DNA from 3 places in the Paenibacillus sp. FSL k6-2145 genome. Region 1 is predicted to be linked to each of the others. Evidence: predicted binding sites of a transcription regulator. Region 1 holds the regulator's gene; each other region holds the start of a gene.
The links. Region 1 encodes NrdR, which represses ribonucleotide reductase genes. Its sites were predicted from a motif close to AACACNATATATNGTGTT; they were not measured.

Region 1 (10,434 bases):
ATGATGAACTTGTATTCGAAGTGCCTGCGGATGAATTGGAACTGATGAAAGAGTTAGTCCCTTCTGTTATGGAAAAAGCATTGGAACTGTCGGTTCCGCTAAAAGCAGAAGTCAGCTTTGGTGATAACTGGTACGAAGCGAAATAAATCAAGTGCTGCGCGGTTTTTCCGGTATTTTACAAAAGGACTTTCCATGTTTGAGATATAAGAAAAGGGTCCCGCTGAGCGCCATCTTCCGTTATAATATAGGGGAGGTGAGAACATCATGCCGGAATTACCGGAAGTCGAAACAGTCAGAAGAACATTGAATCAACTTATTGTAGGCAAAACGATTGATCATGTTACCGTTAGCTTGCCGCGGATTATTCAGCGGCCGGACGACATAGATGCATTTGCAATGGAACTCGCGGGACATACCGTCATTGGGGTGGAGCGTCGAGGCAAGTTTTTGCGTATTTTGCTGGACGGGCTGGTGCTTGTCTCCCATCTGCGGATGGAAGGAAGGTACGGTGTGTACGAGCAGCATGAAGATGTGGAGAAGCATACACATGTGATCTTCCATTTTAATGATGGTACGGAATTGCGTTATAAGGATGTGCGTCAGTTCGGTACGATGCATCTGTTCAATGCAGGTGAGGAACTGGTGTCCAAACCTTTGCTGAAGCTGGGACTGGAGCCGCTTGATCCCGCCTTTACGGTAACTGCATTCCGTGAGGCGGTTGGCAAGCGCACAACCAAAATCAAGGCAGTGCTTTTAAATCAGGCATATGTGGTCGGTATCGGGAATATTTATGTGGACGAGGCTCTATTTCGCGCAGGTATCCATCCCGAGACCATCGCCAAGACACTGACCGAAACTCAGTTAACGGTGCTGCATGAAGCGATTGTAGCTACGTTGCAAGATGCAGTGAATGCAGGGGGATCTTCCATCAAGTCCTATGTGAATGGACAGGGTGAGATGGGGATGTTCCAGCATCAACTGAAAATCTATGGACGCAAATCAGAACCTTGTACAACATGTGGTACGTTAATTGAAAAAACGGTGGTTGGTGGCCGTGGCACGCATTTTTGTCCGAACTGTCAGCTGCTGTAACATGAACTGAATGAACGAAATGATGAAATCATAGCACCCTTGGATTCCTCCCTCCATATACTGATATGGCAGAAATAAGCGGGCGTATACCCATACTGGCATCTTCAGTTGGCACGAGTACCGCACAGAGGAGGAGTCCGGGGTGCTGCATCATTTTATTTCATTGCTGGCGCTTGCTTTGGCGCTTAGTTTAGATGGTTTTGGAGTCGGGATTACATATGGGTTACGGAGGACTAAGATTCCCCTGTTATCTATCGCTGTTATTTCGATCTGTTCGGGATTGGTTATTGCCTTGTCGATGCAAGTAGGTGTGTTGTTGTCCCATGTGGTGTCACCGGATATCGCTTCGATTGTGGGAGCCGTCATATTGATAGGTATTGGCGCATGGTCATTGTTGCAACTTATTCGAAAGCAAGGCAAAGAACAGCTGGAAACAGACACTGGAACGGGTGAGGGAAGAGAAGCAACGGTAACTGGGATGGGAGAAGCACAAGAGAAACTGTCGGATTCAAAGGGCAGGAATCAGGTGCTCGCGCTGGATCTGGAACAGTCGGCTTCAAGTGGATCACTGGAACGAATGGTATTTACACTGGAGCTGCGCAAGCTGGGCGTTGTCATTCAGATCCTTCGCAGTCCCTCCAAGGCGGATATGGATAACTCGGGGAGTATATCTGCCCAGGAAGCGATGTGGCTTGGTATTGCCCTGTCTCTGGATGCGTTTGGAGCAGGTTTGGGAGCGGCACTTCTGGGATTCCCTACACTATGGACAGCACTCATTATTGCACTGTTTAGTGGGGCGTTTCTGTCACTCGGCATGAAGGTTGGCCTACGATTCTCAGCTCTGCGCTGGATGCGAAGACTGTCTGTATTGCCAGCACTATTGTTAATGATTATGGGAATAATGAAGCTGTTATGAGGTGAAACGATGAATATAGGCTTAACCGGCGGGATCGCGACAGGCAAAAGCAGTGTTTCCGCCTATCTCGCCAGTAAGGGAGCGTTGCTCATCGATGCAGACGTTATTGCCCGGGAAGTTATGATGCCCGGGCATCCCGTGTTGGCCGCCGCTGTTAAGCGGTTTGGACAAGCCATACTGAACGAAGATGGAACACTGGATCGGAAAAAGCTTGGGAGTATTGTTTTTCAACAACCTGAGGAACGAAAGGCACTTGAGGCTATTACACATCCGGCGATCCGAAGAGAGATGCGCGAACGGGCTGCTGCATACGAATTGCAACATCCGGATAAACTTGTGGTGTCAGATATTCCTTTGCTCTATGAATCAGGTCTGGAAGATGGTTTCGAGGAAGTCATGGTTGTATATGTTCCAAGGTCGATCCAACGAGATCGCTTGATGAGTCGGGATGGAATGACTGCAGCACAGGCTGAGGCACGAATGGATGTTCAGATGGATATTGAGCGCAAAAAACAGCTGGCAGACATTGTCATTGATAACAGCGGCTTATGGTCTGCGACGGAGCAGCAAATTGACTCATTTCTACAGCGTAAGGGTTTGTTATGAGAGTATTACGCAAGAAACGTGTACTGCTGTTGATGTTTGTGTCCTTTGTACTGGTATTATTTCTGAATACAAACTGGATGGCATGGTTCTATCCCATTCATTATAAGGAAGAGATTCGTACCCAATCTCAGAGCTATGAGGTTGATCCGTTTCTGATTGCTTCCATTATCAAGGTGGAGACCAATTTCAAGACAAGCAAGGAATCCAAACGAGGAGCCATTGGGCTCATGCAACTGATGCCAGACACGGCCAACTGGATACTGGAACAAGCCAAAATTCCCGACACTTCGCTGGAGGAATTAAAGCACGAGCCTGAACGCAATATTCAGTTAGGTACATGGTATCTGCGAAATCTGTCCGATCAATTCGATGGCAATGAAGCAGTTATGATCGCTGCCTATAATGCGGGTCCAGGCAAAGTGAACAGTTGGCTTAGAGATGGTGTATGGGATGGCTCGTTTGATACGGTGAAAGATATTCCGTTTGGTGAAACGCGTCACTATGTACAAAGAGTCATTTACTATTATAATCAGTATGTAAAGATCTATAATACGTTCTAAGTATATAAGTAGAAGCACAGAGCAGGCCGGTTATTCACCGGCCGCTCCATGCTCCTCTTGTAGCGTATTACGATGCAGATATTATTGGTATTGACCTGCCAATTGCTGTTCTGCAATTGTTACCAGACGCTTCGTGATGTATCCACCGATCGAACCGTTCTCGTAAGAAGTCATGTTACCTTGGTATCCGTCTTGTGGGATGCTGATTCCGAGTTCTTGAGCAACTTCGTATTTCAGTTGTTCGAGGGCTGCGGAAGCTCTAGTTACCACCAGGTTGTTGGAGTTACCGTTGCTTTGTGCCATTGCTGTTCACCTCCTCGCGGGTTGGTAAAAGTATTATGTGTAGGCAATGCGTTTTTCATTACAAAATCAGTACAGGGAATATGTGGTAAAAAGTAAAACGTGGGAAGTGATCTGATTTGAAGTGTCCTTATTGCGGTTATATGGGTACCAAAGTGCTTGATTCGCGTCCGGCCAACGAAGCAAAATCCATTCGTCGTCGCCGTGAGTGTGAGCAGTGTGCCCGAAGATTTACAACGTTTGAGATGATTGAAGAGACTCCACTGATTGTTATTAAGAAAGATGGCAGTCGTGAAGAGTTCAGCCGGGATAAAATTCTCCGCGGGCTTATTCGTGCCTGTGAGAAACGTCCAGTCTCCGTAGAGACCCTGGAAATGATGGTATCTGAAGTGGAGAAATCTCTGCGTAATACAGCTGATGCTGAAGTTGAGAGTCGCCAGATTGGCGAGCTATTGATGGAACAATTGTTTCCGGTCGATGAAGTGGCGTATGTCCGTTTTGCGTCGGTATACCGCCAGTTCAAAGATATCAATATGTTCATGAAAGAACTGAAATCCCTGTTGTCCAAAGACGATCTGGAGGATTAGTGAAGTGGGTAAAGGGAGAAGAGCAGTCTGGAGTTCCAGTCCGTATGTGCCAGTGAAATCGGTTGTTCTTCTCCAAACACTTTGGATCATGAAAAAGTGATTGACAGCGAAAGCTGGATTTTATATGATATAGGAGTCGCCTGTGGAACGTAGCAGTGTTGGACAAGTTATCTATTTCATATCCTGGGGCCTTAGCTCAGCTGGGAGAGCGCATCGCTGGCAGCGATGAGGTCAGGGGTTCGATCCCCCTAGGCTCCATAATCAAGAACGCCATCACATTATTGCGATGGCGTTTTTTTTGTGGTGAAATAAATCAGAACATTTATTAATGAAGTAGAATTTTGGACTTGGGGTCGAGCTTGGGGACGAATATTCTAGATGCAAAAATCGAGGGTTTAAAGTCCTGATCGTAGAGTTGTCAAAAAAGTACAGTTTGAAAACAAGGAGACCCTTCCGGCTGGATATTGTCCAACCGGAGGGGTTTGTATTTTTCTGTATACGCTTTCACTTAACCAGATATTCAACGAACCTTACAAAGATCGTGGCTACTTCGGCGCGGGTGGCGTTGGCTTTGGGAGCAAAAAAGTTGTCCGGCTTGCCTAATACGATGCCGATGTCCCGCAGTGCCTGAACGGCCTCCAATGCCCAAGAGCTGATCTCACTCTCGTCCGCGAAGGACTTTGAGTGGCTTTCAGGTATCTCATAGCCCTTGTACTTCATGTAGTTGTACAGGATCACCAGCATCTGCTCGCGCGTCATCGGTGAATTGGGGTCAAACAGGTCTGCGTTTGTACCGTTGACTATGCCTTTTTCGGCCGCCCACTCGGCTGCCGCCGTGTACCACTGTCCGTCCGTCACGTCGCTAAAGCGGGAACTCGTATAGCTGGAGAGGTTTACGTTCTCAAGATTGGCCAGTACCTGCACGAACATTGCACGCGTCATTGCGGTGCCGGGTGAGAACGTTGTGGACGTCGTGCCGTTGAAAAGATCGTATGTGTAGGCGAAATTTATATCGTTGTAGAACCAGTCGTCCATGTTGGCATCCCTGAAAGGATTGCCTGTTATCACGAGGAAGCCCAGTGGGGTGGCGTCATCAAACGCCAGCTCCGTACCCTCACGGATGTTCAGCGACATGCCGTTGTCTAAGCCAACTCTTGCGCCGCTCGGTCCTACCACAACCGCTCCGCTGCTCCGTATCTTCGATCCGTCGTGGATATGCAGCTGGTTGCTGTTTGGCAGGTCCACATGCGCGTCTTTGCCGCCTACAGTGACCGTACCGTCGCTCGATATCGTCGAGCCACCCGAAATAGTCACTGTGCTGTTGCCGCCGGGTAGTGTCACTTCGGCGCTCTTGTCTGCCGGAATGGTTACCTTACCGTTTGAGTCTATCGTTGTGCCTTCGGGCACCTTAATCTTCGTCCCGCCTTTGGTCGTAATCTCGCCGCCACCGGGGAGGGTGGTGTTGCCGTTTTTGTCTGTGACCGCGGATTTATCCTTCGGTGTATTCACTGTGTAGGTCGACTTTGGCGTTCCAGCGTCTGTCCCGGTGCCCGTATTGTCAGTGTTGCCCGTATTACCGATGTTGCCGGTATTTCCGGTGTTGCCCGTATTGCCGCCAGAATCAGGCACAGTGGGGTTCGTCGTCTTCATCGGCGTCGTCGTCGCACTGATCTCCGCGCCGTCGCCCTTTGCGTTCACCGCGATGATGGTGAAGCTGTAGCCTTGACCGTTTGTCAGGTTCTTGAAGGTATATTTGGTCTCCGCCGCATCCAGTGTGACCGGCGTTACGTTGCCATACCATACCTTGTAGCCCAATATCGGACTGCCACCGTCGTCAGCAGGAGCAGTCCAGCTCAATGTGACCTGTCCGTCACCCGCTGTCGCCTTGAAGCCGCTCGGAGCACCGGGCACGACCGGTTTTCTCTGCGCGAACATCCAATCAAAGACATCTGTGTAGTCATTGTTCCAAGCCGGCAAGTTAGAGGACTGCGCCGTAGGAGCTATACTCCAAGTTCCCATAGTGATCTGATTGTAAAGAACCGCTGCTTCCACTTCATGTGCTATATAATCAGCCATAACAGGTGTATTGGCAGGATTAGGCCTCAGATTCGGCTGATCAAATTGATTGTAGGGCCACGTAAGAGCCTCATTACTCTCAAAGCGTGAAGCCCTTGCGTTGATCATTTTCGGCATATTGTTATTGATGAAGTTATTGAGGTTAGTCTGGTAGCCTCCAACATTATGAGCATTTACAAACATCCAATAGGCCAGGTTGTTGTGAGCGTCATTGTCCTTAGCGTTCGGTGAACCACTTACCGGGGCCATAGGTGCAGCGGCAGCGAAGAAGCCAGGATAGCTGTTAACTAAGTTGTTGGTATACTGGCCGCCCCAGGAGAAGCCCGCCGCGTAAACACGGTTAGAGTCTACTTCGCCGCTAGCAATCAAGGCGTCTATGACCTTCTTAACATTCTCTGTTGAGGGAACAGATACGCCATTATAGGAAATATTCAGTACATGGCTGGCGTACTTATCGGGATTTTGCTCCATCTTTTTCATTAGAGCGACTGAGCCGTTGGCGGATTTCATGGCCGCTTTTTGGTCTGTCGCAGCGTTTGTGCCGCCGCGTGACATGCCGTGAGTATAAACATACAGTGGCAATCCTTTCATCACCTTACCATCATCATCCCTGTGAAGGTAGAGCGAACGATTGACCGAATTGTCCGTGAAAGTAGTGAACTTATCGAGGATTGGATTCACAACCTTTTCCTGTTCAAAAACCACGTTGTGAAGCGGATTTCCTTCTGTCAGTACAATCTCTCCGTTTTGGACAATGGTGTAAACCTGCTTTGTCGAGTTACTGCTGCCATCCAGCGTTGTATTGCCGCCGCTCTCTGAATAAAACTCAGACTCAACGACGATGTAACGACCGCTCTCCAGTCCGTCCTGATAATCGGGTGAATTGCTAACCTGCCCCACATAGCCGCGTACCTTTGGCTCGTCATTAGCGTATACCCTAGTGATCTTGCGCGTCCCTTCAAAGGTCACCGCTTCGCCGTTCAGAGTCGTGTTCCTAGCTGACAAAGTAAACAAGCCCGGATTAAGCTCGGAGCCTAACGCAGCCTTCCCCTCGCCTAAGTCAATGATGACAGCCGTTGTGTATTCGCCACTGGCGAAGTTGTCATTCCATACGATAAAGGGGAGTATCCCCGCGTCCGGATCATTTTTGAATGTCACATGAATGGTATGGTCTGTTTCAATATTCGTAAAGGTATACGTGCCAGCAGATAGAGTTACGATCTCGCCGTCTACCGTTACAGTATCCACAACTTTGCCGTAATCGGGGGTAAACGTAATTTCTTTGTTAGAGCCTCGATCTATTCTCAGAACATCGCCGGGTGGGTTCAACGTTATTCGGCCCCCCGGACCTGCAGTTGCGGTGATTGATAATCTGTTATCCACTTCATTGGCTAAGGTGAGCTGCAGGCTGTCTGTAAATGAAACAGAGCTGGTATAAGCCGCGTCCGGATCTCCGAAACTGGAAACGACTTCATAGCGGTCACCGCCCTTTTCCGTTGAGTTATTAATGTAAACCTCAAAGGTAAGCATTCCCTCCTGTAAGATCAAATTTCTTTTGGGTATTCTCATCTCCACGATATATCCTGTTTCCGTGATCTGGGTCCATGCAGCTCTGCCTGGAGCGGCCTGCCCTGAAAACACACCCGTCGCGCTGACGCGCCATTGGTTTGAGCCTGAGGTTCCGGTGCCAACATAAAACTCCAGACTGTCGTATCGGTGATCTCCACCGGCTCCCTGATATAGATTACTGTCTTGTACAACTACGCGGGCATACAGATAGTCATGATCCCAAAGGATTCTGGCTGTGCCCGTGGCATGGGGTCTTGGGTCGGTGGGCACAGTGCTTTTGTTGATGTGATGCTCCATTGTTTGGCTCCAGAGTGGGTCGTTTGACCCGAGTTCGGGAGTTCCAAAAATGGCGGTGGGTGTTTCATTCGCTTCTGCGTTCTCGATGTTGTCAGTAGCGGCGGCATAGCTGGTAGGCAATAGCGACGCCACCATTACCAAGCAACAGAGGAACGCGAGCATTCTGCTAAATCGTTTTGGCATAAATGAAAATCCTCCTTATTTTTCGATCGGGTGCGCCCACGGCTTACCCGCATCGTATTTGGACACATTGTCCATATGACAAGCGCCCAACTATATATATTAAGTTTATCAGGGGTTAAATCCTTTAATTTACACATAAACCATACGTAAACATCTAGAACGGCAGAGATGCCGTTTTATTGTTTTGATAATCTTGTACGCATCTGTGCATGTAGATTGCTTCATATGAATGGTGTTGCAGTCTGCATCAATTTCAAATTGCAATAAAAAAATCCACATTATTAACAAGATAGTACATTGAATTGAAAGTCTTGAATACGTAATATGAGAAGAAATGTAAGCGCATTCTTTTTAAGGTGCTTCTCTATTTCCTTGAGCGAGGTGGTCTAGTTTTAAAGGTGAGAAGGGGTTGTATGCTTCTGAATATTAACCGAAGGGGAGAATGCTATGCGAAAACGGATTTCAATCATAATGTTAGCTTTTCTTTTGACCTTTAGTAGCTGTTTTAGTCTTGTTCTGCCATTTAGCAATCAAGCTTCAGCGGACACAATAACACCAACGATGTTGGCGCATTATCCATTGCTTGAGGATGTACAGGATATATCAGGTAATAAAAAGCATGGAACGGCCGTAGGAAATATTACGTACACCGATGGTCTCACTCTACCTGGGGGAACAGATAGTAATACGAACTACGTTCAGCTTCCTACGGGTTTGTTTGATCATCAAGAAAATACAACGATTTCTGTATGGATCAAGAGCAACACGGGGAGTGGGAACTACTCAGCATTATTCTACGGTACGCCAGCAGCTGGCAATAACTTGCCAACAAATTACTGGATGTTGAATCCATCGAATCCAAGTGGTGATTTTAAGTCAGTATTTACGAATAGCAATAATGTTGACCAGCCTTGGACGACTGAGGTAGGGGTATCAGGCACTTCTACGTCACAGTACAAAGGTCAATGGGTTCACTATACGACGGTTATTACAGAACGCTCTATTACAGGTTATATTAACGGTGTTCATATAGGCACGACCGCCAAAGAGAAAACAACAGCAAATTTTGGTACGGATTTGCATGCTTACATCGGTCGCTCCAATTATTTAGGGGATGCTACTTTTGCGGGCAGCTTTCAAGATTTAAGAATTTACGGAGAGGCACTAAATAATGAAGATATCGCTGTAGTATATGAACAATCATTTAATGACAAGCAAGTACAAAAAGGCAAAATAGAGCTAACGTTAGGTGATATATCGGCAGTTACAGAATCTCTTGAACTACCTACTGAAGATAAGAATGGCGCAATGATCTCATGGACTTCTAGTGATGAGAGTGCGGTTAGTCCAACTGGTGAAGTGTTCTTACGAGAAATGGAACAACAAGTGACGTTAACTGCAACCATTTCTTTAGGTGGAAGCCAGGCAACGAAGGAGTTTATTGTTACCTTACTACCTAAGGATGACTCTATTGAGCAGATTGCCGTTAAGAATGTTTCGCTTAATGAACCTACATTTATTTTATCAGTGGGGGACAGCGAAACATTAGTGGCTACTATTTCACCTTCAAATGCAACGAATAAAAGAGTTATCTGGACATCTAGTGACTCCAGTGTAGCGATTGTCAATTCAACGGGTAAAGTTACAGCTGTTAGTGAAGGTACAGCCACAATTACGGTACAGACGGAAGATGGAGAGTTTACAGCTACATCAGCCCTTACCGTTAAGGGAAAATCGCTAAAAGATGATCTTATTCTTCATTACAACATGAAAACGACCGAAGAAGTAGACGGTCAACTCGTACTGAAGGATGTTGCCAACAAGGCAGTTACATTTGACGGAATATTTAGAAATCCAAACAATGGACAATTCATTTCAAATAGTGAGGTTGGCTTTGTTTCCTTCAATGGTGGAAGCTCTACATCTAGTAGTGGGCATGTTGAGATTCCTAAGGGCTCAAATGGACTAGATCTACTACACGGTCTGAATGAGATTACAGTATCTTCAATCGTGAACTGGACGAATGATGGGACGAATCGCTGGATCTTCGGTTTGGGTACGGTATTAACACCAGAAACGAACAAATATTTCTTCGTAACACCACGTCACGGTAGCGGATCAGGTAATATGATTGCTACAGGTATCTCCAAAAATGGCTGGCCAAACGAAGCATTAGTTACAGGTAGCGCAAACTCAAACCTGATTGGTGGGCAGTGGAAGCATGTAACGGTGTCCTTGTCCGAAGCTA
Region 2 (10,434 bases), 2.6 Mb from region 1:
TAACCTTTCAACGTTCTCCAAAAAAGGGATGTCTCGTTCGCCTATTCAGGCACACAGGACATCCCTTGCTTTATGGATCAGTGCATATCATCTCAGCTTGTGTGCTGACAGGAGATTAAGCAAGGATGCTCTCAATCTCCTCAACAATGGCAGCATCCAGCTTCACGCCAGATGCAGCCGCGTTCTCTTTTACCTGCTCGGGACGACTCGCCCCGACAAGTGCACTGGATACATTGTTCTGGCGCAGAATCCAGGCAAGGGCCAGTTGGCCAACCTTCAGATCCAGCTTGTCCGCCACTTCAATCAGTTGACGAACTTTCCCGATGCGATCCGCATTGATCTTTCCTTCGTCCCATCCTAGCTTGGCCGCACGGCTATTCTCTGGGATATCGGAAACGGACGTATATTTCCCGGTCAATAGACCTTGAGCAAGCGGGGAGTATACGACTTGTCCTATGCCTTTACGCTCGCCGAGCGGGATAATCTCATTTTCGATATAACGGTCAAACATGTTGTACACCGGCTGATTGACCACGATACGATCCAGGAGCAGACGATCTGCTGTACCTAATGCATCTTCCATCTGAGCCGCAGTCCACTGGCTGACGCCGACATATAACACTTTGCCTTGGCGTACCAGATCATCCAGCGCGCGGAGTGTTTCTTCAATTGGTGTTTCGGTATGATAACGATGGCAGTAATAGATATCCACATATTCAACGCCCAAGCGCTTCAAGCTGGCTTCACATTGCTCCTTGATATGTTTGCGAGACAACCCCTGGTCATTCGGACCATCACCCATTTTGCCAAATACTTTAGTTGCAAGTACATAAGAGTCACGGGAATAAGCTTTGAGCGTCTGCCCAAGCAGTTCTTCTGCTGCACCCCGTTCATATACATTGGCTGTATCAAAAAAGTTGATGCCTTCATCAAATGCAGTTTCAATTGATTTCACCGCATTTTCACGTTCCACATACCCTCCGTACGTCAGCCAGCTTCCCAGGCTGATCTCGCTTACTTTCAGTCCGCTTCCACCTAATCTGCGATAATCCAATGTACATCCTCCTCTGTTGGTTATAAAGATGAAGTTCACTTTCTATTGTAACGTAACCAGCTCGGAATAAAAGGGCTTTGGCTCAGAAAATGGAAAATGAAAAAAAAGCGCACCTATAACAGGTGGGCCGAATAAAGATTTATCCTCTGATCATGATTTAAGGCAAAGTAATGCTCAATGCATTCAACAGATCAGCTTGTCTGACTGGCTTTGTCAGAACAGCATCAAAGGCTTCTGCTTCATGCAATTCAATGTGCATACCATAAGGAACAAGAACAATGACGGGCAGATTTTCCAGTAGCTGTTTCAGTTCATGTACAAAATCAACCGCTCCGCCTTCCAGTAATCCCATATCCACCACGGCTACATCAGGCATGAATCCTTCCTTGATCCAATCATGCGCTAATGTTAAACCCGAGGTCATGTGTACATCCATCTCCCACCTACGCATCAGGGAAGAGACGCCTTGCAAAATGTCAGGGTCCTTGGCGAGTAACACCTTTTTCCCTTTTAACCGCTGCTGAATACTTGCGAGTTGAGGTAACTCCCAGTATCTGCGCAACGGAAGGGAGATATTGAATTCCGTCTCATTTTCCTTCACACTGCTCACCTGAATACGGCCATGCATGAGAATGGCAAGATTCTGGCTTACAGCTAAACCCAGATTGCTTCCAATCAGTTTTTGGATATTCAAATTTTCATCTTGGCTGTTAAAGGTTTGTGTCTTCTTCTCCGATAACATCTGACCCGTGTACTTCACCTTGAGCTGAAGTGTACCAGTCTCCTCCAATTCTTCTCCGTTCACCACTGCTGTGATCAGAACGGAACCTTCACGCGTTGAATCGAGAGCATACTGAATGACGTGTGCAAGCAACTGTCCGATCTTGACTTCATCACCAACGAACACTTGTGATACATTCAGTTCGAGATTTAATCCCAGCTCAATGTTCTTGCCCGTCGCAATGCCGGCATAGAGATACACGGTATTCTCAATGGTGCCTACCAGATCAAACGGATCATCATGTATAACCGTTTTACCTGCTTCATTAATGTTGAAATTCATCATATTATTCAGCAAGGAAAGCAGAATATTGCCGCTTGTCTCAATCATGTTCACATATTCGGACTGCTCCTCTGGCATATCCGGTGTGCGCATCAGATCTGTCAGTCCCAAAATACCATTCAAGGGATTGCGAATCTCGTGACTCATCAATTTCAACATCTGTGTTTTGGTCATGGCCTCAGATTCGGCACGTTCTTTCTCTGCCTGGAGCTGTTCTTGCATTTGTTCCGAATCACTCAATTTCCGCTCCTGAACATGCAACGTGCTTTCCAAATCGACAACATAGCCCAGGAATACAGCCATCGCCTTCAGTGTCTTCATATCGGTTTCGCTGATCACATAACCAGGATCATCCATTAGACATATGGTACCAAATGTTTCGCCCGATCTTCTCATAATAGGCACGCCCACGAAGAAGCGATTGCCAAGTCCGCTCGTAACGCCCATGGATCGTGTCATCGGATGTTCACATGTATCCGGGATCGTAAGAACACTACCGTTGTCTCTTAATACCAGGCTGCAATATGAATCCGTAAAAGGAAGTGCACTGCCTTTAACAACTAACTCTTCCGTACGATTAAAGGCCTCCAAAATGACATTGGTCACACCGTCATTCGTGGCAACAAAGATGGTATTGACCTTCAATATACCGCTTAATACGTCTACGATATGGGCCGCAGCTTCCTTTATATCTTCATAGAAGCCTCTCGTAATGCCTTCTGCCGTCCCCATGATCCACCCCTTTTGTCTTAGCTGCACTTTCTAATCTGTATATCAGAATGTTAATCACGTACAAGGGCTCATCAAGAATCCGAATAGCTGTCACAATCTATACTTATATGATTAACACCGTAGAAGTAAAAGAGAATCATACTGCCTGCCGATAGCCCGTTTTCGGACAAAAGCAGGTCTTGAACTGATAGTTAAAGACTGAAAATGTACTGCAAATCGCCTTTTCAGCTTGATTAAAGTCCATCTTGTCCAACTTCGAATATTATCCTTGCAAGATAACTAGAAATTATACGCTTCTACTCAGACTTTGGAAACCTTTATCCGCAGCAATTAAAGGAAAGTCCACTTTGCCCACTACGTTGTGTGACCATTATCACACCCAAAAAACCACATATAGTTTATAAATGGATAATACGAATCTACATATAGTATTTAACGTGAATTAAATGATAACCAAATCATTTTAGGAGGAACCTTACATGAACATGCTTGAGTATGCCACTCCACCGGCATCCGATCTATTATCCGACCTGGGAAGACGCATTATTGGCGCAGAAGACGCCGATACGCTGAGGGAAAATGCAAATCTGAACGGGGACTCCTTCAGCGGTAAGATGAGCAGGCTCGGTTCGGAGACCGCCAAGTGGCATGCTCTGCGTCATGTGTTGCCAGAAGAGCTTGCCCAAGCTGTGGAGAATGGGGATCTGTATGTACACGATCTGGATCAGTATGCACTTGGAACGACCAACTGCATCTTTATCCCGTTTGACCGTCTCCTTGCTGCGGGTTTTAATACAGGCAACGGATCGGTTCGCACACCTCAGACGATCATGTCTGCAATGGCCCTGGTTGCGATCATCTTCCAATCCCAGCAGAACAGTCAATATGGCGGTGTATCGGCCAATAAAATTGACTGGGATTTGGCCCCTTATGTACAGCGATCGTTCCGCAAACATTATCGCAAAGGGCAACGCCTCTTTGGTGAGCATGCCCTGCTTGAGGATGAACTGCTTTATCTGGACAGCATCGAAGCGAAAAATCAGTGCCCGCGCGCATATGCCTTCGCCTATGAAGAGACTGAGCTGGAGACAGGACAAGCTGCTGAATCACTGATTCATAACTTGAATACAATGAGCAGCCGGGCAGGTGGTCAGATTCCATTCACTTCACTGAACTATGGATTATGTACTTCAGCGGAAGGAAGGTTGGTATCGCGTTCATTGCTCGAAGCAACCATCCGTGGCCTGGGCAACGGGGAGACTCCCGTGTTCCCTCAACATATTTTCCAATGTAAACAGGGGATCAATCAGGCTCATGGAGAGCCAAACTATGATTTGTTCCGCCTCGCAGTCACCTGTTCATCCCGGCGGATGTATCCCAACTTTGTCAATGTTGATGCTTCGTTCAATCTGCCTTTCTATCATCCGGAAGATCCGGATACGATCATCGCAACTATGGGATGCCGCACACGTACACTGGCTGACCGGTTTGGTCGCAATCGTCAAAGTGGCAAAGGTAATCTGTCCTTCAACACCATTAACCTCGTGAAACTCGGCATCCGGTTTGGCATCTGCCAAGGTGCCAGAGCTGTCGCTGACCGTGCGGGATTCTACACTGCTTTGGAGTCGGTTATGCATAATGCCACTTCCGGCCTGCTGCATCGCTACCGAATTCAGACAGCACAGCCTGCCAAAGCATCGGACTTCATGATGCGGGAGGGTGTATGGGAAGGTGGAGAACAGCTTGGCCCGAACGAGGCGGTTGCCGATCTATTAAAACATGGAACATTATCTCTTGGTTTTATCGGTCTTGCGGAATGTATGACAGCTCTCTATGGGCGCCATCATGGGCAGGACCCACATGTACACCACGAAGCGCTCAACATTATTCGGACCATGAGAGAGTTCTGTGACCGGATGAGTGAGCAGCATAACCTGAATATCACCCTGTTTGCCACACCTGCTGAAGGCTTGTCCGGCAAATTCACGAAGATCGACAGAGAACGATACGGCCTCATTGCCGGGGTTAATGATCGTGAGTATTATACGAACTCATTCCATATCCCGGTATACCACACTCTTCCAGCTTATCGGAAGATTGAACTGGAGGCCCCGTTCCACACTTTATGTAACGCGGGTGCAATCTCCTATGTGGAGCTTGACGGAAACGTTCGGGCCAACACCGCAGCTTTCCTGCGAATTGTGCAGTATGCACTGGCGCAGGATATCGGTTATTTCTCTATTAATCATCCGATTGATCGCTGCCCTGCATGTGGTTATGAAGGCGTCATTGGGGATGTATGCCCAGGCTGTGAAGCCCACGAGAACCATGTGCACTTCCAGCGGTTACGCCGCGTAACTGGCTATCTAACCGGAGATTACAAAGTACGCTTCAATGCTGCGAAGCAAGCCGAAGTGCGGGATCGGGTGAAGCACCGGTGAATCTATATGGTTACATCCCGGAATCGGTGAATGAAGGGACAGGCCTGCGTGCTGTGTTGTTCATCAGCGGATGTCGTCACGCCTGTCCAGGCTGCTTCAGTCCGGATTCGTGGAGCTTTCGAGCGGGTGAGCCCTTTACAGAGGAGCGGCAGCAGCAGATTCTGCATGAAGTGACGAGCCATCCATTGTTGGATGGCGTTACGTTGTGTGGTGGTGATCCCTTTTTCTCGGCAGCAGAATGTACGTCTTGGGTCCAGCAGCTCCGAGCTGCACGTCCTGATCTGACGGTATGGGCCTACACGGGATTTGAATATGAGGAACTGATTACCGACCCTGCGAGAGCGGAGCTTGCCCAGTTGTGTGATGTGATTATTGACGGGCGATACGTTGAAGCGGAGCGTGATGTCTCCCTTCCCTTCCGCGGCAGTCGGAATCAACGTTTGATTGATGTCAGTGCAACACTAGCCACTCGAACCATCGTTACAATACAGCTCAGTATGCTGTAAACATTGGTTTTATTCCCCTCACCAACTAACAAGGCACGGGTCCCCAGCGGACTCGTGTCTTGTTGGCGTATAGTGGTCTGCTTTAAGAAATAGGTTTTATCCATTCTCTCTATTTTCTTCTCTATTGCATGACGATATATAATATAGGTAGTTACTAAGTTAGCATTTAAAATTTAACCGTTTACATAAGGTAACCAGGGAGGAATCATCTTTTATATGGATATTGTTCAAGCATTAATTACATGTATGCCTTTCTTTCGAGATACGATTCGTCAGGATGTAACCCTCTCCGTTATTGATCATGAAAAATTCTTATATTTCTCAGCAGGAGAATCGTTAAAGCAACTGAATTATCAACCCGGCGACCCTCTGTTGGATGGAAATCGAAATTTTGCTGATCTCAACGGCGGTACCGTCAAACGATTCGATCACTATCCTAAAGATTTATTCGGTGTTCCTTTTGACGTGGCTTTTATCCCCATTAAAAATGAAAAAGGTGAAGTCATCGCCCTGTTCAACCTGCTCTACAGTATGGATGACCAGGACCAGCTGCAACAGCTCATGGATGCTACCGAAAATCTGACCAACCAGTTAATTGACAGTGTACAGCATGTAGCTGCACACTCCGAGGAACTCAGTGCCACAACCGAAGAGATCCGGAATAATTCCAAACAAGCCGTACAGAAATCAGGCAATGTAACTCAAGTCGCCAGCTTCATTCGTGAAATCTCCGAACAAACCAATCTGCTCGGCTTGAATGCAGCCATTGAAGCTGCTCGTGTAGGTGAAGCAGGTGCAGGCTTTGGCGTTGTTGCCAAAGAAATTCGCAAACTGTCTGTGGATACCAAAGAAGCAACGGCCCGTATTGAAGATTCTCTTCTCTCGGTTCGGCAATCCATTCAAGGCATGGAGAATGAACTTGGTGAGATCACGGCCAGCTCCCAAGAACAGGCTGAACTCGTAAACAATTTCATGAGCACAATTGAGCAGCTGAATGAAACCAACAAACAATTGAAGCAATTTGTGCAAAAAATGATTACGTTTGACGGAAAATAAAAATACGTTTAATGGACAATAAAAAATGCGTTTGATAGCAAACAATAAACAAAAGCCTCCGAATAAGTTCGGAGGCTTTTTCATGAGTTATTTGACTTAACGAATCTCGAAGTGACTGATGCGCACGCCTGCAGACAACACAATGTATACATCCTGCGCACCTGATGCACCTGTGAGTTCAGCCTTCACGGTAGACCACTGCTGGGCTTCACCTTGCGCCAGTTCCACACGTCCTGCGAGCGTACCGTCTGGTGAACCGAGTCGAACTTCTAACACAGCACCTGCTTGTTCTGCGGAGACACGCGCTTCAATTGCTGCTGCCCCACTACCCAGATCGGCATCCTTGAAAGCAATCCATCCTTGCTCTCCAACTACACGGACAGCACTTCCGCCCTCTTTGCTCTCATCCAGATCAACACACAGGTAAGCATCATAATTCTCGGCACGAGTAGCCACACCCAGATTACGGGCAGGGATCGTCTCTCCTTCTACCGTCAGGTCTGCAACCAGTTGGACATCAGAGGATGACTTGGCAACCATGATGGAGTAAGTTCCACTTTCCACGACATACCGATCACGAGTTACATCCCAGATTGCCAGTTCCTGAACAGGCAAGGTGAAGCTGACTTTCGCTGTAGCTCCCGCTTCGATATGAAGACGACGGAATCCTTTTAACGTTTTGAGTGGACGTTTCACCCGGGATTTGCCTGCACGAACGTACAACTGTACAACTTCGTCACTGGCGATTGAACCCGTATTGCTCACATCTACAGTTACCGTAACGTTGCCCTCTGTACCCACTTGAGCTGGGCTAAGTTCCAAATTGCTGTATTTAAACGTTGCATACGTCAGACCATGTCCAAACGGATACAATACATTACCTTCAAAATATTGATATGTCCGACCGGATTGAATGATATCGTAATCCTTGATGTCGGTCAGTTGATCTGCTGATTGTACCCATGTCATGTTCAAACGGCCTGCTGGCGCATAGTCGCCATAGAGTACGTCTGCTACTGCGTTACCCAGTTCCTGTCCTGCGTGTGAAGTGTACAATACCGCCGGGATGTTCTCCTGAACCCAATTCGATGTGAATGGATAACTACCCACGATGACCACAACCGTATTCGGGTTCGCGGCATAGACCGCCTCAACCAAACGTTGCTGAGATTCGGCCAGATCCAGACTTGGACGATCAATTTCTTCTTTACCATTTACAAGCGGATTGTTACCAACAAAGACAATCGCCGTTTCCGCAGCCTTGGCAGCTGCTACCGCTTCCTCAAGTCCATTCACAATCACATCCTGCTTGAATGTCTCTGTAGCACCGAAAGACTTCAGTTCTTCAGACACCGCAAATGCATCGTTTCCGCCATTAGGTGTAGTCACCGTTTTGCCATTCCATGTGGTCAGACCTACACTACCATCCTCTTGTGGCAACAGGTGGAATACTTCCTTCACGAACCAGCCGTACACTTCATCTGCGGAAGCCGTTACGGTCTCTTCATCTGTGGTCAGATATTTGCCGTTGCTTTCCGCCTGCAAGGTATAACTTCCGAAGCCCCAGTCGGACACCATGAACGTCTCCGCTTCTCCCGAAGCAATGACAGGTGATTTTTCACCATCTGCCAGTCCAATCTTCTTCCCATTGGCTACAGAAGTTAACGTAATACGGTCATTTCCATCCTTGAACGATACTTTATCGCTGCCTACTTTGCCACGGATCGCTTCAAGTGGGGATACGTTATACGGCATGGTGCCTGCATACCAGTCACGATAGACGGTTCCGCCCAATTGACCAATCACAGCCACTTTACCAGCTTTTGTTTTGTCCAGCGGCAGTGTGCCTTTGTCGTTTTTGAGCAATACGACTTGTTCTCTTGCGGCTCTGAGCGACAGTTCTTTTGCTTTCTCTGTCATCATGGACTCTTCACCAATAGCAGCGTACGGGTTCCCTTCTTCCGGATCGAACTCGCCCAGACGGAAACGCACACGGAACGTATTGAACAACGCCTTATCGATGTCATCCATCGTGAGTGTACCTTGTTCCAATCCTTCACGCAGAGCCTGTTTGGACAGCTCAGCATCATCGGTGATGCTATCAATTCCAGCTTTAACAGACTCTACCGTACCTGGTGTGTGGGAATCATAGTATTTATGATCGTTCTTGATGCCCATTACATCGCCTGCGTCGCTGACAACGAAACCATCCATTCCCCATTCGCCTTTGACAACCTCGTTCACAAATGGATGCAACAACGCTGGCGTACCATTAATGGAGTTGTACGCCGTCATCATGGACTGTGCGCCGCCTTCCTTAAATGGCTTCTCAAACGCTTTCAGATAATATTCACGCATGTTGCGCGGATCAATGCTGGACGAACCACTTCCGCGATCCACTTCGTTATTATTCGCAAGAAAATGCTTCAAAGTAGCAACCGCTTTGTAATACTTCGGATGGTCACCCTGAATTCCTTTGACCAATGCTGTTGTCAGCTCGGCTGTCAGTTCTGGATCTTCACCATACGCCTCTTCATTCCGTCCCCAGCGCGGGTCACGTTCCATATCCACTGTAGGTGCCCACAGCGTAAGACCGTTCACTGCCGGATTTCGTTTATAAAATACACGCGCCTCGTCTCCGAGCACGGAGCCAATCTCCTTCATCAGATCTGCATCCCATGTGCATGCTAGCCCCGCCGGTTGTGGGAAAGATGTTGCTTCTCCAAGCCAGGCCAGGCCGTGTGCCGCTTCTGTTCCGTGTTTGTATGCAGGCACACCCAAGCGTTCTACTGCTGGCTGATATTGCAGCATGGATTCAATTTTTTCATCTTCCGTCAAGCGGGATACAAGGTCTTTCACCCGGGTGTCTAACTCTAGTGCTGTATCTTGAAACGGATATTTCGTTTGGTTGGTCGTCATATGGAATCTCCTTTGGTTATCGGTAGTTAATTAAAATGATAGCGAATACATATCTTATGAAAAAACGGGGATTAATTCAGATAGAATCTTACTTCAGATGGATAGATTAATCCTTTTATAATCAACGTTTACAGGTATAAAACTTGATCTCCTTTTCAAAACCTAAAACGGTTTCGGTAATCTTATCATATAGCATGTTTAACAAAAAAAACAGAGGTTCTGCGCAGGAAATTGTGAACATCCCCTCTGCAAAATCTGAACAACACCGTTTTTTCCTGGCATAGTCTGGCAATCATGAATAAGAGTACAACGATGTGCGCTGAACAACATCCCATTCGATAGATTGAAGACGATCAAGGAGGAAAACAAATGAGCGACAATCAGCAGCCCAAGACGGGTCTGCCCCCGGTCCCCGAATCACTGTGGCGTGCTACGCATGAATTCGATAGCTATCCGAAACTGACCGAAGATATCACCGCGGATGTAGCGATTATCGGTGCCGGTATCGCCGGGATTACTACAGCCTATCTGCTCGCGCAGACGGGTATGCGTGTAGTCGTGCTGGAGGCTGGAAAAGTGTTGGATGGCACGACCGGTCATACCACTGCCAAGGTATCTACACAACACGGCGTCATATTTGATGAAATTATGCATCACTTCGGA
Region 3 (10,434 bases), 160 kb from region 1:
CTTTAACAAAGGAAGTCACACCATCATAAAGCGCTTGTTCTTCGGGCGATAATTGCAGATTCACGTTGGAGACGTTCCGTTTGGTAAATTGAACGGGGCCTTCGCCGCGACGGTTACGAATCATGACTTTGGATAACTCGTTTTTAAGCTGTTCCTGATTTTTCGGAACCCGCTTGTCTACGACAAAGTTGGCCGCAAAGTCACCCTGACGACCCAGTTGACCGGGCTTCAGCAGGTTGATCAGATTGAACAATTCACTCATATCGTTCTGCACAGGTGTAGCTGTCAGCAGCAGACAATACTTTTTGCGCAATTTCAGCATGAATTGATAGTTGGTTGTTTTCTTGTTTTTGAGCTTATGTGCCTCGTCAATAATAATCATGTCGTAATCAGTATTCAGCAGCATATCTTTATGCGGGTCCCGTTTGGCTGTATCCATGGAAGCAACAACCACTTCATTCTGCCAGGAATAGGCCTTTTTCTGGGCAATCGCAGGGATGCCAAATTTCGAATTCAACTCCCGTACCCATTGCAACACAAGAGATGCTGGCACGAGAATGAGTACCTTGGATACGAGACCTCGAACCATATATTCTTTCAGAATGAGACCGGCTTCAATGGTTTTGCCAAGACCCACCTCATCGGCGAGAATGGCCCGGCCTGACATTTCAAATAATACTTTGCGTGCAGTGTCCATCTGGTGAGGAAGTGGAGTAAGGCCTTGTAGATGTTTCAAACACTGGATCTCGTCAAAATTGGGAATCAGGTTGGTCTCTTCGGCTTGAATGCCCAGTTGGAAGAGTCGATAATCCCCCCAAGGACCTCCTTTATCCAGTCGTGATTCCAATTGATTAATCCAGCTTCGATCAAATTCCAACGGAACGGGCAGTTCGGCTACTGGTTGATTCATGTGGTGCGGGTTTTTCCGGTTCATTGTGCTTCCTCCCCTGCCATACGTGATGACGTTTTATTCGTAGGTAATAGTATGGACGAATGAGAGTCAGTTCATAACTATACAAGTTGAACTACAGTTTATTTGCACGAACACTACGATGACAGAACAACCTTCCAATCGCTGTTATCCCCAGATTTCTTTGATTCCCTTTTCTGGAGGGGAAATCCGGGGATAGCGTATGCTTTCGATGCAGCTTTCTTTCAGAAAGCTTTTAGGCGAACGCTTCGCTTTTTCAGGTTTTTTCTGTCCTCTCCGTTGACGTGCAAATGATTAGTTTAACTTATATTGAACCCAGAAATTTAGTGAAGGCACATGTTTTTTCTGTGCCAAAAAATTCACAGATGTCGTATTCATGCGTATGAGGGTGTGTGAAGAAGCTTGTCCGAGTATAGGGAGTCTATGAAGATGGACTGTGATAAAAGTCATATGGGAAATCAATATATGGTGTATTATACTGAATTTATATCACTATATGTGGTGTTTTATCATAATTTACTCTTGTAGTGAAAATGTAGCGTTATTCGGGGAGGTTGAACGTAGCGATGAAATCAAACCAACGATCGCATCAATTAGAAGGACTTAGCGAAAAAATATTTCTGGACCGATACGCTTGGAAGGACGCTGATTCGAATCATGCCAAGGTCGGAGATGTGGTATTGGTATTAACGAAGGATGATCCCAAGTTCCCAACCAAGGAAGTGGGCGAAATCATAGAACGACAGGGCCAGCTTGTACAAGTAAGGACTCGAAGCGGAGAGATCCTCGAGACAAACGTGGAGAAACTGACACTTAATATAGAAAAAACACCGGAAGAGATGTGGGACCGTCTTGCCAAAGCCATGGCTTCTGTCGAATCCACAGCCGATAAGCGGGCAACGTGGGAGTCCAAGTTCCGCTCTGTGTTGGAGGATTGGAAGTTAGTACCCGGAGGCCGAATTGCTGCGGGTGCGGGGGCAAGCGATGAGTTGACACTCTTCAATTGTTATGTCATTCCATCTCCGCAAGACAGTCGGGGTGGCATCATGAGAACCTTGACCGAGATGACGGAAATTATGGCACGTGGTGGGGGTGTTGGCATTAATTTGTCCTCTTTGCGTCCTCGCCGAGCGGTGGTGAAAGGTGTCAACGGATCATCCAGCGGTTCCGTATCGTGGGGCGGATTGTTCAGTTATACGACTGGACTGATTGAACAGGGCGGAAGCCGCCGGGGTGCGCTCATGCTGATGATGAATGACTGGCATCCGGATGTGCTTGATTTTATTACCGTGAAACAAACGATGGGGCAGGTGACCAATGCCAATCTGTCTGTATGTGTGAGCAACGCATTTATGGAGGCTGTCAAGCAGGACGGAGATTGGGACTTGGTTTTCCCTGATACGAACGATCCGGACTACGACACCGAGTGGAACGGGGATATGCAGCAATGGAAAGCCGCAGGTCATTCGGTGGTGCACTATCGTACGCTGAAGGCTCGCGAAATCTGGCATACCATTATTGAATCAGCCTGGAAATCGGCAGAGCCTGGTGTGGTATTCATGGAGTACTATAACCAGATGTCCAACAGCTGGTATTTCAATCCGATCATCTGTACTAATCCTTGCGCGGAACAGGGTCTGCCTGCCTGGGGTGTATGTAATCTGTCAGCAATCAATTTGTCCAAATTCTACGATGAAACAAATCATGATGTGGCATGGGATGAACTGGCGGAAACCACTCGTATCTCGGCTAGATTTTTGGACAATGTCATCGATGCAACACCATATCATTTTGAGGAAAATAGATTGAATCAGCAGCGTGAACGCCGGGTTGGACTTGGCACAATGGGACTGGCAGAGCTGATGATTAAGCTGCGTATACGATATGGCAGTCCTGAATCTCTTGTTTTTCTGGATAAACTGTATGGATTCATGGCGAAGGAGGCTTATCTGGCATCAGCAGAGATTGCAGCAGAGAAGGGAGCTTTCCCAGCTTTCGAAGCTGAACCGTACTTACAGAGTGGATTCATGAAAAACATGGTTGCGACGTACCCTGAAGTGGGAGAGGCCATTCGTAAACAGGGCATTCGAAATGTCACACTGATCACTCAGGCGCCAACGGGAAGTACTGGTACGATGGTGGGCACATCCACAGGTATTGAGCCGTATTTCGCCTTCAAGTATTTCCGTCAAAGCCGTCTAGGTTATGATGAACAGTTCGTACCGATTGCACAAGACTGGCTGGATAAACATCCGGGTGAAGTTTTACCAGATTATTATGTGACGGCGATGGATCTGTCGGCTGAGAATCATATTCGGGTGCAGGCTGCGATCCAGCAATGGGTGGATAGTTCGATCTCGAAGACGGCCAACTGTCCGGCTGATTTTACAGTGGAGGATACAGCTGAGCTGTACGAACTGGCCTTCGACCTAGGCTGCAAGGGAGTAACGATATACCGCGACGGCAGCAGGGATGTGCAGGTGTTGTCCACGTCGAAGAAGGAAGAGACCCAGGCTGAAGATCAGAACACGGCAGAAGCTGAAGAGAAGACAGTCGTATCTGCCATAGAAAACCCGAATAATGCTGAAGTGCAGGCAAGTGATGGGACTTCCAATAGCCAGGACGGTGTTAGTACGCATTCTTCCGAGCAAACCCCTTCCTCTTCTACAGTGCTGGATAAACAATACAGAAGCCGTCCTCAAGTACTGCGCGGTGCGACATACAAAATCAATACGCCATTTGGCATGGCTTACATTACGATCAATGATCTGGAGGGAACGCCGGGTGAGATCTTCCTGAACGTGGGCAAAGCGGGATCGGACGTGTTTGCCATGGCTGAGGCACTCGGTCGAGTGTGCTCTCTGTTCCTGCGATACGGAGATCATGGGCACAAGGTTGAACTGTTGATCAAACATCTCAAGGGAATCGGTGGTTCGGGTGCGATTGGCTTCGGGGCCAACCGGGTGGAATCGATTGCTGATGCAGTCGCCAAAGCATTGGAAAGTCATGTACAAAGCGATGTGCAGGGGAACGAACCTGAAGCATTAATAGAACAGAATCAAGTGGAGAGCACGTATCCAAAAGTGGAGGATCAGAAAACCTTTAACGAATCGAGAGATTTATGTCCTTCATGCGGCTCGGCATCCCTGATGAATGTGGAAGGATGCAAAACATGCAGCAGCTGTGGGTACAGTAAATGCAATTAAATATCTCTTGAAAAAAAGAGAAAAAGAAAGGCATTCCTGACTCCATCATGAAGTCAGGAATGCCTTTTTGTCATTTAGCTAATTAACACCAATCCTGGCATCGATCTGCAAGTGATTGCAATTCATTAAATAAAACGCCAGCATGGTAGCCGTCGCACACGGCGTGATGTAACTGAACAGACAAGGGAAGGTAAACTTTATCGTTCTGTTGAACATATTTCCCCATCGTGAAAATAGGCAACAAGTAGGTTCCCTCATTGTAAATATTCAGATTAAATCCCGTAAAGTTCACCCAAGGAATACTGGAAACGGGAAAAGTATTTGGCGGTTCATTGGGTTTGGCAACAAATTGTTTGTGATCTTTGTAATTCTTCATATCTTCCAGATAACGATTGTGGAACGTCTCGAAATCTTCATGGAATGCTGTCCAGATCGTTGAGAAACTCTTGTCGTCCTCATGAAAAATCGTATAACTCGGAGACATTTCGTCCCAATAGCCCAATTTCCCCTCGGCATCAAAACAAGTTCGAAATTCTCTGTGTGCATTGACAACCGTAGAGATCATATAGATAAGAGCAGGATAGAATTTCAATCCTTTAAGCTTGAGTTCGGTACTCAATAGAGTGATATCCAGATTAGCAGTTATGCTGTAGGTACATCTGACCTGATTCAAGTAGTGGTCAAAGTATGGCTTTCGATCCCACTGATCTAACACGATTGAATTAAACATAAGTTATAACCTCCTAAATTTGAATAATGCCTTCATTTAGGAGGTATATTTGACTGATTTGACCATATCCTATCACATTCCCAGTATCGTATTTTAGAAATTGACCATCTCAGTATAACATGATACTGAATGTGTCGCTTATAGCGAAATCCTCTGCAAAACGCTTTTTCAACCTGCTTCTTTACTTTATAATTAAAATTGTCTTTATAACGAAGAAGAGAGGGGATTAGATGCGTCAGCCGATAGAAGAACCCATATTTTATTCTTATCCTGGAATGGTAGCGGTGGTGACTTCACGTCATGAGGGAGTCCAGAATGTGATGGCGTCCGGATGGCATACATACATCGGATCATCACCAGGCGTATATGGCATCTCCCTTCGTAAGGAAACATACTCCTATGAACTCATTGAGAAGAGCGGCGTATTCGGTGTTCATTTCCTACCAGGTCATCGATCGGAGTGGATTCAAGCTGCAGGAACGTTCAGTGGAAGAGATACGGATAAATTCACAAGATTCGGCATTCCATATGAGGAAGGAATCAAGGTAAGTGTACCCATTTTGACAGACGCTTATTTTGCTTATGAATGCAAGGTTATGGAGATTACGACATATGGTGACCATGAATGGATTGCAGGTGAAGTGTTGCAGCGATATCAGGATCAGAAGTATTTTCTGGAGAATGGAATGGTTGATCTGGAGAAGTTGCAAATCCCAATGTACACAGGGCGTTCAACATACCGGATCATGGATGCGAGGACAGAAGAAAAGATTCACCCGTTCCACCTCTAGGGTCCTAGGCAAGAAGAAGCAATTATGAGCAAAACTTTCAATCCGGTCTGACATAGGTTTATAATGGATATTGGCTGCTGAGCAAGTCGGCAGCCTTTTGTTATGAATTCAATTGTTTCAACCGTTGTGTGCGTGGGTATGCTGGTTTGCGCAAGCGGGACAGGTAATTTTAGCCACTCGATGAAAAGTACTATATTTAACGACAAAATTAGAGTATGATTTTACAGCTATATGAGCTGGCAGGAAAGGTTACATCGGTTTAATCGTTTGTAACTATTCCTGTAAAGTATGAGGCTTATTTCGGGCGTATAATGCTAAACGTGAACTCACGAATGAATATAAAGAATATTTTAATGATTAAACTTAATGGACAGGCAACTCGTCTTCTTTAAGATTATAGAATTCACACAGAATGTAGCATCATCGGATAGTGCTTCAAACAGAAGCTTTTCTTATGTTGTAAATGAAAGATGGAAGGTGCAATACGTATGTTAATGACAACCAGAACGATCAGGAGTTCCTTTATGCCCCCAACACCGATGTTGTTGACTCACAGTAACAAGGAGGGGAATGCATGTCACAATCGTTAAATCGTAAGAGACATATGAACGGACTTGACGGCTTGCGAGCCATCGCTGTAATTGCGGTAATCGCGTATCATCTGAATTTGGATTTTATTCCGGGCGGACTGCTCGGTGTAGGGATATTCTTTGTTCTCTCGGGATATTTAATTACAGATATTCTCGTGTCACAGTGGCAGGAACATGGACGCATTTCACTCGGTGATTTCTGGGTAAGACGGGTAAGGCGTTTGCTTCCAGGCATGCTGACCATGACAGCTGTGGTGATGATCTGGTTGGCCTGTACAGACCCATCCCGGCTCGCTGCGCTTCGTGGTGATATCGTTTCGGGTGTATTATACATAAGCAATTGGTGGTATATCTTTCACAACGTTTCCTATTTCGAAAGTTTTGGCCCTCCATCACCGTTTGGACATTTCTGGTCGCTGGCTGTGGAAGAGCAATTTTATCTTATATGGCCTCTTCTACTGATCGCAGCAATCGTAGTGTTCAAAAGAAAGGGATGGCTGGTCGTCTTCATTGTTGTTGCAGCTGAATTGTCTGCTGGTGCAATGGCCATCATGTATAATCCAGATTTGGACCCGAGCCGTGTATATTATGGAACAGACACGCGGGCATTCGCACTGCTTGCTGGTGCTGCTCTTGCCGTGGTATGGCCTAGTCGTAAGCTGTCGAGCTCTCTGCCTGGCATGAATCGGCTTGTGCTCGATGTGTCGGGACTTGCTGCGCTTGCTTTATTAATCTACATGATGCTGAATAGCAGTGAATATGATCCGTTTCTGTATCAAGGGGGCATGGTGCTTCAGGCTATTGCAACAACGTTGCTGGTAGCGGTGTTGGCTCACCCATCGTCTTTCCTAGGACGTATCATTGGAGCGAAGCCACTACGCTGGATCGGAGAGCGATCCTACGGATTATATCTGTGGCATTATCCTGTCATTATGTTAACCAATCCCGCGGTGGATACGGGAGGAGCACATCCTGTACGAATCATTTTACAGGTTGCTGCAACGGTTGTACTGGCTTCATTGTCTCTTAAATATATTGAAAATCCGATTCGGTACAACGGATTCCGTGATTCTTGGTCCCGATTATGGGGAAGAGGGCGGTCATCGATCAGTATACGTAACGTATGGTGGAAGCGGGCAGGTCTGTTGATGACGATTCTGCTGTTGTCCTATACGGTATCCCAGATGATGGTCTCACATGCAGCGAACTCCGACTCCCATTCGGTATCGATGTCCAACACATTGAATGGAGAGAATTCCGTGGCGGAGGAACAGGGACAGGATGTGTTGCCAGCTATTACAGGAACGTCAGGCTCTGGCCAAAAGAACGATGCTCATACACATAAACCGGAAGCAGGAACGAAAGATGATCCGGGGAAAAACGAGAAGCCAACAGGAGAGTCTGCTCCAGACTCGAAACCTGACGACCAAGACAATTCAGTGAATCCTGGCAAGGACGATCAGTCTGAAGATAAGCCGGCCGATGACTCCGTGACTAACGAGAATGATACACCAGATGACGCTGGAGCGAATCAATCCGATAATACGGATCATACGGATGATACACCTGATTCATCTCAGGACAATGAAGAAACGGCTCCTCCTGCCCAGGATGGCAAGATTCATTATACCGTCATTGGAGATTCGGTGATATTGGATGCAAAACCGTATCTGGAGCAAAGTATATCGGGAGTGTATGTGGACGGACATGTCGGTCGTCAGATGTGGCAGGCAGGTGATGTATTGGAAGGTCTGAAACAAAACAACCAAATGGGCAGCAAAGTGGTGCTGGAGCTCGGGACGAATGGTTCCTTTAACTCCAAAAACTTGAATGCTGTGCTTGATTATCTCAAGGATGAGGATCGGGTATATCTGGTTACTGTGCGCGTACCTCGTCCGTGGGAACGAACGGTGAACAGGGCTTTGAATGAGGCAGCATCCAAATACAGCAATGTCTCGTTGATTGACTGGAACAGTGCAAGTGAGGGACATGACGAATATTTTGAAAAAGACGGCGTACATCTCACTACGCAAGGATCCGAAGCTTTTGCAGAACTGGTGAAAAACAGTATCCAATAATACGCAATCATATTTAATACGATTTAGCACTTATTCATTATATATAGCCTGGGGTGAAGCTACCGACGGCTGCAACAAGAAAGAGCTCTCATTGTGAGGGCTCTTTTTATATGTTAGGAACAATTAGTCAGCAAAGTGAATTCCAAACAGGGAAACCGATATTTTTCACCCCTGCATCCGTGGATCGTCACCTTACGGTATGATAGCGTTAACATTTACAATAAGTGTATTCAAATCGCCGAGGGGGATTATAGAGATGTTGAAAAAATGGCTTTCGGGTTTCCTGGCAATAACATTGTTCTCCATTATTCTGGCTGGTTGTGCTGGCGGGGACACTTCAGAAGGAGGCAGCGGCAATGACAAAGTAACCGTCACTCTCTGGCACAACTGGACCGGACAGGATGCAAAGGCGGTTGCGATGCGCAAAATAATTGAAGATTTTCGCGCGGCGCATCCAGATATTGAAGTTGTGGATGAAGGCCTGCCAACAGATGGTCTCAAAACTCGGCTTCGTACGGTGGCAGCTGCCAACGAGATGCCAGACCTGTTCGTGATGTGGCCGGATGCCATGACTAAGGAATTTGTAAAAGGGGATCTGTTACAACCCATTAATACAGAGCTGGACGCAAAGCCAGAGTGGAAAGATAACTTTATCCCCAATGCATTGGACGGATACACCGTAGACGGGAATATCTACTCCGTGCCCATGAATCTGGCGCCGAGTTCCTTCATTTATTACAATGAAGCTTTGTTCAAACAGTACAACGTAAAAGTGCCTGAGACCTGGGCGGAACTGGAACAAGCGATTGCTACTTTTAATCAAAATAAAGTCATTCCCATGGCACTTGGCAACAAAGCCAACTGGGTAGCTCAATCAACGATATTCAGTACACTGGCTGATCGGATTACCGGCACAGACTGGTTCCTGAAAGCGGCAGCACAAGAGGGTGCAAGCTTTACCGATCCACAATTTATTGAAGCCTTGAACAAGATGCAGGAGCTTGGCAACACCAAAGCATTCCAAGATGGATTCAACAGTATCGATGAGACACAGATGATGCAGCTTTATTTCCAAGGTAAGGCAGCGATGGTCATGAACGGCGGATGGGCCTTGGCAAATCTGGTGAACAATGCACCTGAAGAGGTGTTGAACAACACACATATTACGATTCTTCCTCCAGTGGACGGAGGTCAGGGTGAGCCAAGAACAACATCCGGTGTAGTAGGAACCGGGTTGGGTGTAAGTAAAAAGCTGAGCGGTGCACAAAAAGAGGCAGCGATGGAGCTGTTCTACGCGCTGGCAGGACCTGATGGTCAGAAGGCCACATTGGATAGCAGCACATTGGTGAGTTACAAGATTGATCTGGACAAAACCAAAGCACATCCATTGTTCGTAGAATTATATGATCTGATGCAGGAAGTGAAGATCACGCCAGTATACGATTCCAAGCTGGGGTCGGCAACGGTTGAGGTTATTAATAATGCATTGCAAGAGTTGCTTATGGGTGGCAAGGCCGAAGACATTGCGGCTAAAATTCAGGCGGCTCAAGCCAATGCAGTTAGTCAGTAAGCATTCGTTAAAACCCCTTCCCGGCAGGGGAGGGGTTTTAAGTATGAATGGGATAGTCAGTTGCAAGTTGGTAAAGGAATTTATCGAAGGGAAGTGAACAGATGAACGCACTGCGCAGTCGGCGTTTTATTATGCTGGGGTTGGCCCCGGCAGTCATCATTTATGCATTGTTTGTATTTGTACCGGTCGTGTGGTCGGCATACTACGGTTTCTTCAACTGGTCCGGCATCGGCGCATCCAAATATATTGGTGTGGATAATTACGTGGAGATCTGGCATGATCCTGTATTTTGGCGGGCGCTGAAAAATAACGTTATTTTTGTGTTGGCGTCGGTATTTGGACAAATTCCGTTAGCGCTTATGCTGGCGGTCATCTTACACAAAAGCAATCCATTACAGCGGTTTCTGCGCTCAGCCGTATTTCTGCCGATGGTGTTATCCACTGTAGTTATTGGTATGATCTGGCAGTATATCTATCATCCGCAGATCGGGATATTGAACTTTCTGCTGGACGCACTGGGGCTTGAAAGTTGGAAGCT

Region 2: NZ043_RS07100 (anaerobic ribonucleoside triphosphate reductase) is a predicted target of NrdR. The motif match lies at 3,265-3,282, and genes of this name have one in related genera.
Region 3: NZ043_RS19730 (adenosylcobalamin-dependent ribonucleoside-diphosphate reductase) is a predicted target of NrdR. The motif match lies at 1,420-1,437, and genes of this name have one in related genera.

Annotation. Positions count from the first base shown of each region.
Region 1 covers NZ_CP150267.1:4,259,510-4,269,943, forward strand. The annotation lists gene polA (DNA polymerase I) at 1-146, shown strand, start outside; gene mutM (DNA-formamidopyrimidine glycosylase) at 265-1,092, shown strand; gene NZ043_RS19010 (MntP/YtaF family protein) at 1,193-2,008, shown strand; gene coaE (dephospho-CoA kinase) at 2,018-2,614, shown strand; gene NZ043_RS19020 (lytic transglycosylase domain-containing protein) at 2,611-3,174, shown strand; gene NZ043_RS19025 (alpha/beta-type small acid-soluble spore protein) at 3,256-3,477, opposite strand; gene nrdR (transcriptional regulator NrdR) at 3,594-4,061, shown strand; tRNA gene NZ043_RS19035 (tRNA-Ala) at 4,247-4,319, shown strand; gene NZ043_RS19040 (S-layer homology domain-containing protein) at 4,566-8,186, opposite strand; gene NZ043_RS19045 (immunoglobulin-like domain-containing protein) at 8,634-10,434, shown strand, end outside.
Region 2 covers NZ_CP150267.1:1,615,020-1,625,453, forward strand. The annotation lists gene NZ043_RS07090 (aldo/keto reductase family protein) at 116-1,054, opposite strand; gene NZ043_RS07095 (histidine kinase dimerization/phospho-acceptor domain-containing protein) at 1,212-2,849, opposite strand; gene NZ043_RS07100 (anaerobic ribonucleoside triphosphate reductase) at 3,329-5,290, shown strand; gene nrdG (anaerobic ribonucleoside-triphosphate reductase activating protein) at 5,287-5,796, shown strand; gene NZ043_RS07110 (methyl-accepting chemotaxis protein) at 6,013-6,852, shown strand; gene NZ043_RS07115 (glycoside hydrolase family 3 C-terminal domain-containing protein) at 6,949-9,771, opposite strand; gene NZ043_RS07120 (FAD-dependent oxidoreductase) at 10,141-10,434, shown strand, end outside.
Region 3 covers NZ_CP150267.1:4,415,629-4,426,062, forward strand. The annotation lists gene NZ043_RS19725 (SNF2-related protein) at 1-934, opposite strand, end outside; gene NZ043_RS19730 (adenosylcobalamin-dependent ribonucleoside-diphosphate reductase) at 1,498-4,137, shown strand; gene catA (type A chloramphenicol O-acetyltransferase) at 4,220-4,867, opposite strand; gene NZ043_RS19740 (flavin reductase family protein) at 5,098-5,658, shown strand; gene NZ043_RS19745 (acyltransferase family protein) at 6,233-8,326, shown strand; gene NZ043_RS19750 (extracellular solute-binding protein) at 8,583-9,896, shown strand; gene NZ043_RS19755 (sugar ABC transporter permease) at 9,998-10,434, shown strand, end outside.